3 regions of the Microbacterium sp. zg.Y1084 genome follow, and region 1 is predicted to be linked to each of the others. Evidence: predicted binding sites of a transcription regulator. Region 1 holds the regulator's gene; each other region holds the start of a gene.
The links. Region 1 encodes LexA, which represses DNA repair genes until DNA is damaged. Its sites were predicted from a motif close to TCGAACANNTGTTCGA; they were not measured.
Positions count from the first base shown of each region.

Region 2: the regulator LexA is predicted to act here: its motif matches at 1,363-1,378, upstream of NQ165_RS12570 (13E12 repeat family protein).
Region 3: the regulator LexA is predicted to act here: its motif matches at 2,565-2,580, upstream of NQ165_RS06705 (HNH endonuclease signature motif containing protein).

Region 1 covers NZ_JANJGV010000008.1:6,936-11,120, forward strand. Annotated here, with positions in the region: gene hisH (imidazole glycerol phosphate synthase subunit HisH) at 1-230, opposite strand, end outside; gene hisB (imidazoleglycerol-phosphate dehydratase HisB) at 227-838, opposite strand; gene NQ165_RS10125 (histidinol-phosphate transaminase) at 835-1,929, opposite strand; gene NQ165_RS10130 (LysM peptidoglycan-binding domain-containing protein) at 1,995-2,354, opposite strand; gene lexA (transcriptional repressor LexA) at 2,609-3,301, shown strand; gene metE (5-methyltetrahydropteroyltriglutamate--homocysteine S-methyltransferase) at 3,384-4,185, opposite strand, start outside.
Region 2 covers NZ_JANJGV010000010.1:170,267-174,451, forward strand. Annotated here, with positions in the region: gene NQ165_RS12565 (ATP-binding protein) at 1-1,285, shown strand, start outside; gene NQ165_RS12570 (13E12 repeat family protein) at 1,449-2,066, shown strand; gene add (adenosine deaminase) at 1,987-3,027, opposite strand; gene NQ165_RS12580 (phosphotransferase) at 3,269-4,185, shown strand, end outside.
Region 3 covers NZ_JANJGV010000003.1:444,499-448,683, forward strand. Annotated here, with positions in the region: gene NQ165_RS06695 (AarF/ABC1/UbiB kinase family protein) at 1-661, shown strand, start outside; gene NQ165_RS06700 (nuclear transport factor 2 family protein) at 716-1,075, opposite strand; gene NQ165_RS06705 (HNH endonuclease signature motif containing protein) at 1,194-2,543, opposite strand; gene NQ165_RS06710 (hypothetical protein) at 2,656-3,582, opposite strand; gene NQ165_RS06715 (hypothetical protein) at 3,789-4,185, shown strand, end outside.

The sequences.
Region 1 (4,185 bases):
GCCAGTCGCCGGTCGATGAGCTCATCGGCACGGCTGGCACGCAGCGCGTCCATCACGGCGCGGAAGGCACCCACCCCCGGGACGACGAGCCCGTCGGCGTCGCGGATGAGTCCGCGGTCAGCCGTGAGCCGTGCATCGGCCCCGGCGGCGACGAGCGCCTTCACCGCGGAGTGGACGTTGCCCGATCCGTAGTCGAGCACCGCAACGAGAGGCCGGGCGGCCTCGCTCACAGAGCGCCCTTCGTGCTGGGGATGCCCTGCACGAGCGGGTCGAGGGCCTTGGCCTGGCGGAACGCTCGCGCGAACGCCTTGTACTCCGCCTCGGCGATGTGATGCGGATCGCGACCTCCCAGCACCCTGACGTGCACGGTCATTCCGGCGTGGAAGGTGATCGCCTCGAACGTGTGACGCACGAGCGAGCCCGTGAAGTGGCCGCCGATCAGGTGGAACTCGTAGCCGGCGGGCTCCCCCGTGTGCACGAGGTAGGGCCGGCCGCTGATGTCGACGACGGCCTGAGCCAACGCCTCGTCCAGAGGCACCAGCGCGTCGCCGTAGCGGGAGATCCCGCTCTTGTCGCCCAGTGCTTCGCGGATCGCCTGGCCGAGCACGATCGCGACGTCCTCGACGGTGTGGTGCGCGTCGATGTCGGTGTCGCCGGAGGCCCGCACCGTGAGGTCGGTCAGCGAGTGCTTCGCGAAGGCGGTCAGCAGGTGGTCGAAGAAGGGCACGCTCGTGTCGATGTGGCTGCGACCGGTGCCGTCGAGGTCGAGGTCGAGCTCGACGGACGATTCGCTGGTGGCGCGGCGCACAGACGCGGTGCGCGCCTCGGGACGGGTCATGACCCCGAGTCTATCGACGCCAGCGCGTCGAGGAACGCGGTCGTCTCCTGCTCGGTCCCCGCCGTCACCCGGAGGTGGTGCGGGATGCCGACGTCGCGGATGAGCACTCCCCTGTCGTAGAGCGCCTGCCACGTGGCGGCGGGGTCGGCGACGCCGCCGAACAGCACGAAGTTCGTCCACGACTCGTGGGGCTCGTATCCCAGCGCCTCCAGGGTCGCCGAGATGCGGTCGCGCTGGGAGACGATCTCGTCGACCATGCCCAGCATGACCGGCGCGTGCCGCAGCGCGGCGGTGGCGGCCGCCTGAGTGAGTGCGCTGAGGTGGTACGGCAGCCGCACCAGCCGCAGGGCGTCGATCAGCGCGGGATCGGCTGCGAGGTATCCCACCCGCGCTCCGGCGAAGGCGAAGGCCTTGCTCATGGTGCGGGACACCACGAGCCGCTCGCGCCCCGGCATCAGCGTCACCGCCGACCGCGCGTCGCGTGGGGCGAACTCGACGTACGCCTCATCGACGATCACGACACCGGCTGTGGCCTCGTAGACCGCCTCGACCACGTCGAGTGACAGCGGCGTTCCGGTGGGGTTGTTCGGCGCGCAGAGGAAGACCACGTCGGGCGCCGCCTCCGCGACCTGCGATGCCGCGTCGTCGGGAGCGAGGGTGAAGTCGTGCGCGCGGTGACCGGCGACCCAGGTGGCTCCCGTCCCCCGCGTCAACAGCGGGTACATCGAGTAGGTCGGCGCGAAGGAGAACGCGGTGCGGCCGGGACCGGCGAACGCCTGCAGCACATGCTGCAGCACCTCGTTCGAGCCGTTCGCCGCCCAGATCTGGTCGCGGGACAGGCCGTGGCCGAGGTACTCGGCGAAGGCCTCGCGCAGCGCCGTGAACTCGCGGTCGGGGTAACGGTTCACGTCGCGCAGCGCACGAGCGACGGCGTCGAGGATGTCGCCCGCGACCTCGTCGGGAACCGGATGCGTGTTCTCGTTGACGTTCAGAGCGACGGGGAGTGCCGCCTGCGGAGCGCCGTACGGCGTCTGGCCGCGCAGATCGTCGCGGAGGGGGAGGTCGTTGAGACTCGGGATCACCCCTCCCATGCTAGCCAGCCCGGCCATCAGTGGGCTCGGCCCCAGGTCGGAACGTATCGCCCTCGCACCCGGCCTCACGGCGCGGCGGTGTACTCCCAGGGGATGGACAGTCGCTGACCGGCGGCGACCACGGAGGACTCGAGGGCGTTCAGCCGCACGATCTCGTGGATGACGTCGCGCGGGTCGGCCTGGGGCGCGACCTCTTCGGCGATCGACCACAGCGATTCGCCCGCAGCGACGGTGACCATCTGGAACGAGCCGGCCGGAGCGGAGCGGTCCCCGCTGGCGAGTGCACCTCCCCCACTGAGGGCGGCGGCGCCGACGGCGATGACGATGGGGAGGGCGGCGAGACCGGTGAACACCCGGCGACCGCGGGCGGTGAGCCGCAGCCGCGTGGCGGACGACGTCGGTCCGGCGAGCTGGATGGTGGTCATGGAGTCCTCCTCTGTGGCGATCTTCGCATCCGACCTTCGGCCAGGAAGGCCGGATGCGAAGTTCTTTTCCGAAGTTATCTTCGATGTTCTAGGGTGTCAAGCACGGGACCGGTCGGATATCGAATCGCACGCGACACGCGTGGACCTCTGCGCCGCGGCATCCGGCACCGGATACGGTTTCGATAGGAGCACCCCATCACGGACCTCCGACATTCGAAGACGCTGCCTCGCGCGGCGAGACGGGAGAAGGCTCGATGACCGACGCGACACCGGCCGGCCGCGAGCGGGACAAGCCGCAGACGCGGCGGCGCAAGAGCCTCAGCGAGAAGCAGCTGGCGATCCTCGAGGTCATCCAGCGCTCGATCGCACGGCATGGCTACCCGCCGAGCATGAGGGAGATCGGCGACGCGGTGGGACTCAAATCGCTGTCGAGCGTGACCCATCAGCTCAATCAGCTCGAGCTGAGCGGATACCTCCGGCGCGACCCCGGCAAGACGCGCGCCATGGAGGTGCTGATCGACCTGCCCGGCTCTGCCGCCGAGAATCCTGCCGATGCCGCGCCCAGCGTCGGCGACGCCGCGCTCGTGCCGCTCGTCGGCCGCATCGCCGCGGGCGTGCCGATCACCGCCGACCAGCAGGTGGAGGAGATCTTCCCGCTGCCGCGCCAGCTGGTGGGCAAGGGTGACCTGTTCATGCTGAAGGTCAGCGGCGAATCGATGATCGATGCCGCGATCTGCGACGGCGACTGGGTGGTCGTCCGCTCGCAGCCCACAGCCGACAACGGCGACATCGTCGCGGCGATGCTCGACGGCGAGGCGACGGTCAAGACGTTCCGCCAGCGCGACGGTCACACGTGGCTGCTGCCGCGCAACAGCGCGTTCGAGCCGATCCTGGGCGACGAGTCGGTCGTGCTGGGCAAGGTGGTGGCGGTGCTGCGCGCGGTGTAGCCGCGACCGCGCGTACGCCGCGTGACATGACGAGGGGATGCCGCACTGCCGCGGCATCCCCTCGTGCGTCCCCGCCGGGAGGTCAGGCCCGCACCGCCACCTCCTCGCGCACCGCGCGCGCGGCCGAGACGAGGTTCTCCAGCGACGCGACCGTCTCGGCATAGCCGCGGGTCTTCAGTCCGCAGTCGGGGTTGACCCACACCTGGCCGATCGGCAGCTCGGTGACGGCGCGCCGCAGGAGGCCCGCGATCTCGTCGACGGACGGCACCCGGGGCGAGTGGATGTCGTACACGCCTGGCCCGACGCCGCGCGCGAAGCCCGAGGAGCGGATGTCGCCGATCACCTCGCCACGGCTGCGGGCCGCTTCGATGGAGGTGACATCGGCGTCCAGCGCAGCGATCGCATCGATGACGACGGCGAACTCCGAATAGCACAGGTGCGTGTGCACCTGGGTGGCGGGGACGGCGCCCGCGGTGGCGAGACGGAACGCACCGACCGACCACTCCAGGTAGTGCGGCTGGTCGGCGCTCTTCAGCGGCAGCAGCTCGCGCAGGGCGGGCTCGTCCACCTGGATGATGCGGATGCCGGCCGCCTCGAGGTCGGCGATCTCATCGCGGAGGGCGAGCGCCACCTGGTCCGCGGTCTCGCCCAGCGGCTGATCGTCGCGCACGAACGACCACGCCAGAATGGTCACCGGCCCCGTCAGCATCCCCTTCACCGGAGCCGCGGTGAGGCTCTGGGCGTAGGCCGACCACCCCACGGTGATGGGGGCCGGCCGAGAGACGTCGCCCCACAGGATCGACGGGCGGGTGGCCCGCGATCCGTAGGACTGCACCCAGCCGTTGCGGGTGACCGCGAAGCCGTCGAGGTTCTCGGCGAAGTAC
Region 2 (4,185 bases), on a different contig from region 1:
GGAGCGCGAGCGCTGGTCCGCGATCATCGACGAGGTGACCGCCGAGAACCCGACCATCGCCAGCATCCAATCACAGATCGCCGCGAAGCGCGCCGAGGCGGCCGAGCTGCGTGAGGGCATCGGCCGTGCGAAGGCCGAGCAGCAGCGGCTCGCCGACGCATGGGCGGCCGTCACCGATGAGGTCGATGCCGCTCAGGCCGCGATCGACGCGGCCGACGCCGCCGGGCGCGCGCTCACCGAGGCCCAGGCCGCCTACCTCGACGGGCAGTTCCTGCTGCCGGAGGGCACCGGTCCCACCACGCGCATGCAGGACCTGGCCCGATTCGACGCCGCGCTCGATTCGGCGTCACGACGCTTCCTCGACGACCAGCGGGCTGCGCAGGAGGCGGTCGGCGATCAGCGCGACAGCCTGCGGCGCACCCTCGCCGGGTTCCTCGACCGCTGGCCCAACCCCAACCTGCTGGCCGACCCCGACCAGTCGCTCGGCGACTTCGAGCGCATCCTCGCCGAACTCGAGACCAGCGGTCTGCACGAACTCGAGGCGGAGTGGCGCGACAGCCTGCTGAAGCTCTCGGGCAACGATCTGACGAACCTCGACTCGACGCTCAGCAGGTCGCTGCGCGAAATCCGCGATCGCATCGAGCCGATCAACCTCATCATGCAGGACCTGCCCTTCTACGACGACCATCACCGTCTGCAGATCTCGCCGCGCGAGACCCAGTCGGAGGTGCGGCGGCGCTTCCGCAAGGAGCTGCGCGACGTGCGGGCGCTGATCGATGCGGCCGAGACCGACGACGACCGCGAGCGCGTCTACCAGCGCATGTCCCGGCTCATCAACCGGCTGCGCCGCACCGCACCGGACTTCGCCGACCTCGTCGACGTCCGCAACCACGTGCGGGTCAGCGCCGAACGCGTGCACGCCGTGACGCACCAGCACGTCGCGCTGTATGACCACATCGGCGAGAAGTCCGGCGGCGAGTCGCAGGAGCTCATCGCGTTCATCGTCGGCGCCGCGCTGCGCTATCAACTGGGGGATGCCGGGGCCGAGCGTCCGCGCTACGCACCGGTGTTCCTCGACGAGGCGCTCATCAAGGCCGACGCGCACTTCACCAAGCGGGCGATCGGCGCATGGCGCGGGCTCGGCTTCCAGCTGATCATCGGCGCACCGAACGACAAGTACAGCGCCATCGAGCCGCACGTCGACGTCGAATACGACATCCTGAAGGACACGCAGGGTCGGTCCTGGGCGAAGCCGAAGGTGGGGCTGCCGGCGTCGGCGCCGTAGCCGCCGCGAGCGGGCGCCGACCGCGCCTCCTCCGGAAGACCTCAGATCGACGGGTTGTCCACAGTTGCACTTCCGATTCGAAGAAGTGTCGGAGGTTCGCGGGAGAGCAACCCCAATGCGGAGCAGCGCATATCTTCCACCCGACGAGGCGGCCGCGCGAGCGATGAGCCGTCTCGGCGAGGTGCTGCCCGACCTCATCGGCGTGCGCGAGCAGGTGGCCCGCTTGCAGGCACGCGAAGCGCGACTGCTGGCGCAGGCGGACGGCATCGTGGAGGACTGGGTGGCCGATGCGGGGCTGCAGCGCCGCTCCGAGGCCGACATGCCCCATCGCATCGCCGCGACCGAGATCGCTGCGGCCTGGCGGGTCAGCGACCGCACCGTGCAGCGGCAGATCAGCGAAGCTGCGACACTCGTCAACGATTACCCCGCCACGCTCGCCTCCCTCGAAGCCGGTCGCATCTCGCTGGCCCACGCGCGCGTGATCGTCGGCAACGGCGCGATCATCACCCAGCGGGTGCTGCGCGCGGAGTACGAAGACGCCGTCCTCCCCTATGCCGAGAGCGAAGCGGCCACCCGGCTGGCGCCCATCTGCCGCCGACGCGCCGAGTGGTATGCCGATGTCACGCACCGCCGTGCAGCACCCGCCGTGCAGCACCCGGCGGTGGCCACGACCCGCGCCGCGGCCACCGCGTGCTCAGCGCCTACGCGGGCAGGGCCACTCCGTGCGCAGCGGCATACTCCTGCACGGACGCGATGTGCGCCGCCCGGCGGGCGGGCGTGAGCCACGCCGCCTCGAAGGAGTTGATCGCGAGCTGCACGAGGTCGGTGGGAGCGAGGCCGGCCTGCTCGGCGAGCGCGACGTAGTTGTCGCCGACGTACGCACCGAAGTAGGCCGGGTCATCGGAGTTCACCATGACGCGCACGCCCTCGCGCAGCAGACCCACGATCTCGTCGGCCTTCATCTGCTCGGTCACGAACGAGTTCGACACCGGGCACGTGGTGAAGCCGAGTCCGCGTTCCTTGGCCAGGGCGACGAGCGCCGGGTCTTCGACGATGTTGGTGCCGTGGTCGATGCGGTCCACACCGATGTCCTCCAGGACGGCGCGGATGTTGTCGATCGATCCGACCTGGTCGATGTCGCAGTGCATCGTGAGGAAGAAGCCCTCCGCCTTGGCGCGGGCGAACACCTCCGCGAACTTCGTGGGCGGGTTGTCGCGCTCGTCGGAATCGAGGCCGACGCCGAGGATCCATGCCTTGTACGGCAGCGCTTCCATGAGGGTCGCCATCGCGTCTTCGGCGGAGAAGTCGCGCAGGAAGCACAGGATGAGCTCTGCGGAGATGCCGAGCTCATCCTGCGCGCGCACGGCGGCGCGACGGTAGCCGGTGACGACGGTCTCGAACGGCACGCCGCGGCTCGTGTGCGCCTGCGGGTCGAAGAACATCTCGGCGTGCACGACGCCCTGCTCCTTCGCCTTCAGCAGGTACGCCCAGGCGAGGTCGTGGAAATCCTCCGCGGTCTGCAGAACGCGCATCGCGGGGTAGTACACCGCGAGGAAGCTCGTCAGGTCGGTGAAGTCGTATGTCGCCTTCACCTCGTCGACCGTCTTCTCCGCGAGCTCGATGCCGTTGCGGGCGGCGAGGGCGAACTTGAGGTCGGGCTCCAGCGTGCCTTCCAAGTGGAGGTGCAGCTCAGCCTTGGGGAGGCCGTGGGCGAACGCGGCGAGGTCGACGGACGTCGTCATGGAGGGGTTCCTTCGGGTCATGTGCGGGAAAAGCACGGCCTCGACAGCGGATGGGGGTCGATGCGGGCCGGCACGATCGACTCTAGGGTCTGCGCGCCCCCGCACCGGAAGCCTGCGCAGGACCCGCCCTGGCTGGAGGCGCGGGGCCGGCTCGGCCCGCGTCGCAGCACGTCCGGTACTACGCCTCCGTGCCGCACGTCCACCCCTTTCGCCCCGGCGCCGAAACGCGCGAGGGTGAAGCGTGGACTTCACAGATGACCTCAGCGCCTGGTTGGCGCAGCAGCGGTGGTTCGCCGGCAAGAGTCACGCACCGCGCTTCCGCATCCTCGACGCGCAGCCCGTGCCCGGCGCCACGCGCTACCTGCTCATGGACGACGCCGGTTCACTGCCGGCGCTCTACCACGTGCCGTTGACCCTCGTCGCGTCCCCCTCGCCCTCCGATGCCGTCGCCTGTCGCACCGACGACGGGTACCTCGTCGATGCGACCCGGCACCCCGATTTCGCGGTGGGAATGCTCGCCGACATGGGGGTCGACGTCAGCCGCGTGACCGGCTCTCGGGTGCTCTCGGGCGAGCAGTCCAACACGTCGATCGTGTTCGACGAGGACGGCGAACCCACGATCATCCTCAAGCTCTTCCGCACGCTGCACCACGGCGAGAACCCCGACGTCACCATGCAGCGCGTGCTGAGCGATGCGCAGTCGCCGTACGTCCCGAAGTTCCTCGGGAGCCTCGATGCGCAATGGCCCGACGCGGGGCGCGCGTCCGGCGTCGCCCGCGGAACCCTCGGGTTCGCTCAGGAGTTCCTGCCCGGCGTGCGCGATGGCTGGGAGGTCGCCCTGGAGGCCGCACGGGACCGGCGGGACTTCACCGAGGCCGCGCGGGATCTCGGCATCGCCGTCGCCGCCGTGCACGGCGCCCTCGGCGCGACCCTGGAGACCGTGGATGCCGGCACTCCCGAGGTGGCAGCCACGGCGGCCACCTGGCGCCAGCGCCTGGCCACCGCGGCAGCCGAGGTGCCCGCGGTCGCGGAGCGCCTTCCGGCGATCGACGCCGTCTATCAGGCGGCGCTCGAGCGGCCCTGGCCGCGGTTGCAGCGCATCCACGGCGACCTGCATCTCGGGCAGGTGCTCGCGGTCCCCCAGGGCGGATGGCGCGT
Region 3 (4,185 bases), on a different contig from region 1:
TGGGAAAGGCCTCGTCGACGGCATCCGGGATGTGGGGGTGCTGCTGCCCTCGGCCGACACCCGTGAGCTGGAGCGGGCGATGACGCAGCTGTTCGCGCGCTTCGGCGGGATGGGCTTCGCTGAGCTGCAGCAGGTCGATCCCCAGGAGTTCCGGGACTTCGCGGTGGAGTTCGGTGACGTGGTGCGGGCGATGCCGTTCCAGTTGCCCGAGAACTTCTTGCTGATCATCCGGTCGATGTCGCTGGTGTCCGGCGTATGCAGCTCGCTGCAGGCGGACTTCAACCTGTGGGACGCGGTCGAGCCGTACGCCGGCCAGCTGCTGCGCGACGAGCGGGGCAATGTGCTGCAGGACGCTGTCACGCAGGCGGCGTCGACGGCGTCGATCGCGGCAGGGCTGCCGCGGCGGATCAACGACGTCATCGAGCGGATCGACGAGGGCGCGATCGCCGTCGAGACGCCGCGGCTCGACCGGCGGCTGGCGCGGCTCGAGCGGGCGGCGCGGCGGGTCGTGTCGGCCATCCTCTTCGGCGGTCTGCTGGTGGGAGGGGTGCTGCTGCGTCCCGCCGAGGAGGCGTTCGGCACTGTGCTCATGGTCGCCTCGGTGCCGCCCCTGCTGCACGCCCTGTTCGCAGGGATGGTGGGCCCGCGCGGTCCCGCCTGAGGCGCCGCGGGGCGGTGGAACGGCGGAGCCGCGGGGAACGGTGGAGCGGCCGGCTCAGGTGGTACCCGGCTCGGCACGCTCCCGGCACCACTCGACGAACTTCTTCGCGCGACCATCGGGAGCGAAGTGCACCTCCCAGAGGTTCACCCAGTTGGTGTCGCCCGGGTAGTCGATCGTGCCGCGGATGATGCCGAGATCATCGTTCTCGATCAGTACGTCGAGATCGTGCTGCGGGTCGGCGCCCTCGGATTCCGGCCATGCAGCGAGGATCGCGTCGATCCCCCGCGCGGGATCGGGGTCGTCGGGCCGGAACCAGTATTCGGCATCGTCGGCGAAGATGGCGCGGACGTCGTCGGGGTTCTCGGTCTGCCAGGCGGTGATGTAGCCGTCCAGCCAGGTGCGTGTTCTGCTCATGGCGATGGTCTACTCCGGGGTGCGGACACTGCGCAGTGGGATTGACAGGCGGTCGGGCGGTTCGGTCGGGCGGTTCGGTCGGGCGGTTCGGTCGGGCGGTTCGGTCGGGCGGTTCGCCTCAGAAAGGCGCCGGATCGAACTCGGGTTCGGTGGCGAAGGCGACCTCGCTGACCGGGCGGTCGATGTACACCCGACCGGTCGGGGAGGTCCACCTCAGCACGCCACCGGCGTCTTGCTGGACGCGCCAGGGAGAGTGGTGCTTGCCGCTGTGATGTCGTCTGCAGAAGTGGGCGAGATTCGCGATCGCGGTCGGTCCGCCGTGCGCGTGATCGATGGTGTGATCGATGTCGCACAGACGCGCCGGTATCCGGCAGGCGGGGAACCGGCAGTGCTGATCGCGCGTGCGCAGATGCCGGCGCATCTCTTCGGAGGGACGGTAGCGGTCGACGGCGAGAACGGCGCCCGAGACCGGGTGGGTGAGGATGCGGTCCCATCCGGGTGCCCCGGCCGCCAGGGTGCGCGCTGTCACAGCGTCGATCGGCCCGTGCCCGACGAGGGTGGTCGGCTCGAATGGGTCGGCGACATGATCGCCGATGAGCGTGAGTACCGGCACCGTGACCTGGATGTTCGCGCGGATCGCCTCACGTCCGCCCGGGATCGATACCGAGGAGGGCATGCCGGTGAGCAGCAGATCGCTCAAGGCGTCGGCCCGCAGCTCATTCAGGGTGCGGGTGTCGGGGGTGGCATCCGACGGGACGTCGTCGACCGGGAGGAGCGCGTCGTCATCGTCCGAGGCGCTGCGTGCGGTCTGGGCGATGCGGGCGATCTGCGAGATACGGTCGTACGCGCCGTGGGCGAGTGCGGCGGGGAGGATGGCGACGAGTTCGGCCATGCCGTCGTCGAGGTCGGTGAGGGAGACGCTGCGCCGCAGCCGTGCCTGCCGGTGGCGCTCGTCGAAGGTGGTCTCGGCGAACCACTGGGCGCGCAGCCGCGCGATCGGCGCCACCCGCGTGGCCGCTTCGGATTCGGCGTAGGGCAGGATGGCGGCTTCGTACTCGGCACGCAGTTCAGGACGCGCGATGATCGCGCCGTTGCCGACGATGACCCGCACGTGGGCGCTGGAGATGCGGCCCGCCTCGAGCGACGCGAGGGTGGCCGGGTAGTCGTTGACGAGGGCGGCGGCATCAGCCATCTGGCGCTGCACGGTGCGGTCGCTGACCCGCCAGGCGGCGGCGATCTCGGATGCCGCGATGCGGTGCGGCATCTCGGCTTCGGAGCGGTGCTGCAAGCCGGCATCCATCACCCAGTCGTCGACGATGGCACCGCTCGCGGCGAGCAGCCGGGCTTCGTGCGCCTGCAGGCGTGCCATCTGCTGCCGCACCCCGACGAGGTCGGGAAGCACCTCGCCGAGCCGGTCGACAGCACGCGCAGCGGCTTCGTCGGCGGGGAGGTAGGTGGTTCTCGGCATGCATCCATTGTCGCGCAACCCTCGGACATTTGTTCGAGTAACGGCGTCGCCTGTGGATAACGTGTAACGACGAGCGGGGCGCCCAGCCAGCGGTGCGGCCGCTCGGGGGGAGTCAGGCGCGAATCTCACGGGGGCGGCGCAGGAGCGCACGGAGCCCCAGTCCGATCGCCGCCACGACGATCGCCGTCAGGATCGGTCGCATCGCCAGTGCCGGCTCGAACAGCGCCATGCGGAAGACCCCGAGCCCGTAGTCGAGCATGTCGGCGGGGCTTTCCGCCAGCACGCGTGAGCCGACTGCATTGGTCAGGCCGGTGACGACGGCCGGGGTCACCCACACGATGACGATGGCGGTGATGGCCGCGATGACCCTTCCCGCCGTCGACACTCCCGTCCACGTGATCGCCGCGCCCACCAGCACGGCAGGCACCCACTGCACAAGCCACAGGGCAGCGGGGAACTCCGGGGGAAAGGAGCCGAAGGGCACGATGATCGCAGACAGCCACCCGCCCGCGGCGGCCGAGCCCACCGCGAGACCGATCAGCGCGCCGGCCTGCGGCGCGGTCGCGATGAGTGTGGTCGCTGCCAGGCTGATGGCGATCGTGAGCACGCTGCCGAGGGTCAGCCCCGTCACATAGATCGCCGATTCTGTGCGCTCCTGCAGCGTTGCGGCCACCGTGGCGGCGGTCTGCGCGACGGCACCCAGCTGGACGAGGCCCACACCCGCAAGCAGAAAGCCGGTTGCCCGCCGTCTCGAGCGGGCGCCGAGCGCGCGGCCGCCGATGCCGGCGAGGGCAGCACCCACGACGATCACGGAGAGGATCAGCCCCACGGCGTATTGACTGAACGGCAACAGGATGATCGGCGGGACGCCGGGCGTGAACGCCCACAGGTTCTGCGTCGGCATCCGCGCTCCGGTGAGGAGCCAGGGGAGGAGCCCGACCAGCGCGGCCGTCGCCCCGGTGAGCGGAAAGAGCCAGAGCGGACGGGTGCGCTGCGGGACCCTCTTCACCGACCCGGACGTGATGGGCTCGGGATTCATGACTCCCCTTCGATGGGCTCGACGCGGACCGGCGGCGCCAGCCTACGTGGCGGTGAGCGGTATCGGAGAGCAGCGGGTCACCGATGGGCGCGATCTGCGCGACGGCCATGGCGCCCGCGACCACTTCGCGCTACCGTGGCCGCCCACAACTCTTCACGGATCCTGGGGAACCGATGAGAACTGGACTGAGACGGCTTGCCCGCCGCATGGCCGAACCGGTCGATCGGATCCACGCACGATGGGCGCTTCCAGCCCTCACGGGCCCGGTCGAGCGGGTCGCGGTCGTGGGGATCTACCGCGACGAGCAACCCATCGCCCGCTTGATCGACGAAGTCCTCGAGAGTCGACATCGGGTGGACGTGCGGCTCGGCTCGATGGATGTCGCCCCGCCTCGGCTGCGCGACGTCACCGCGCGCGAACACCTGAGGGCGGGGAAGTTCCAGAACCTCAATGAGCTGGTCGCCGTGGACGATGCCGACCTCGACTGGCTGTTGATCGTCGATGACGATGTGGTGCTGCCCGCCGGGTTCCTCGATCGGATGATCGAGGTATGTCGTCGCTGCGATTTCGCGCTCGCACAGCCCGCTCAGACGAGGGGCAGCA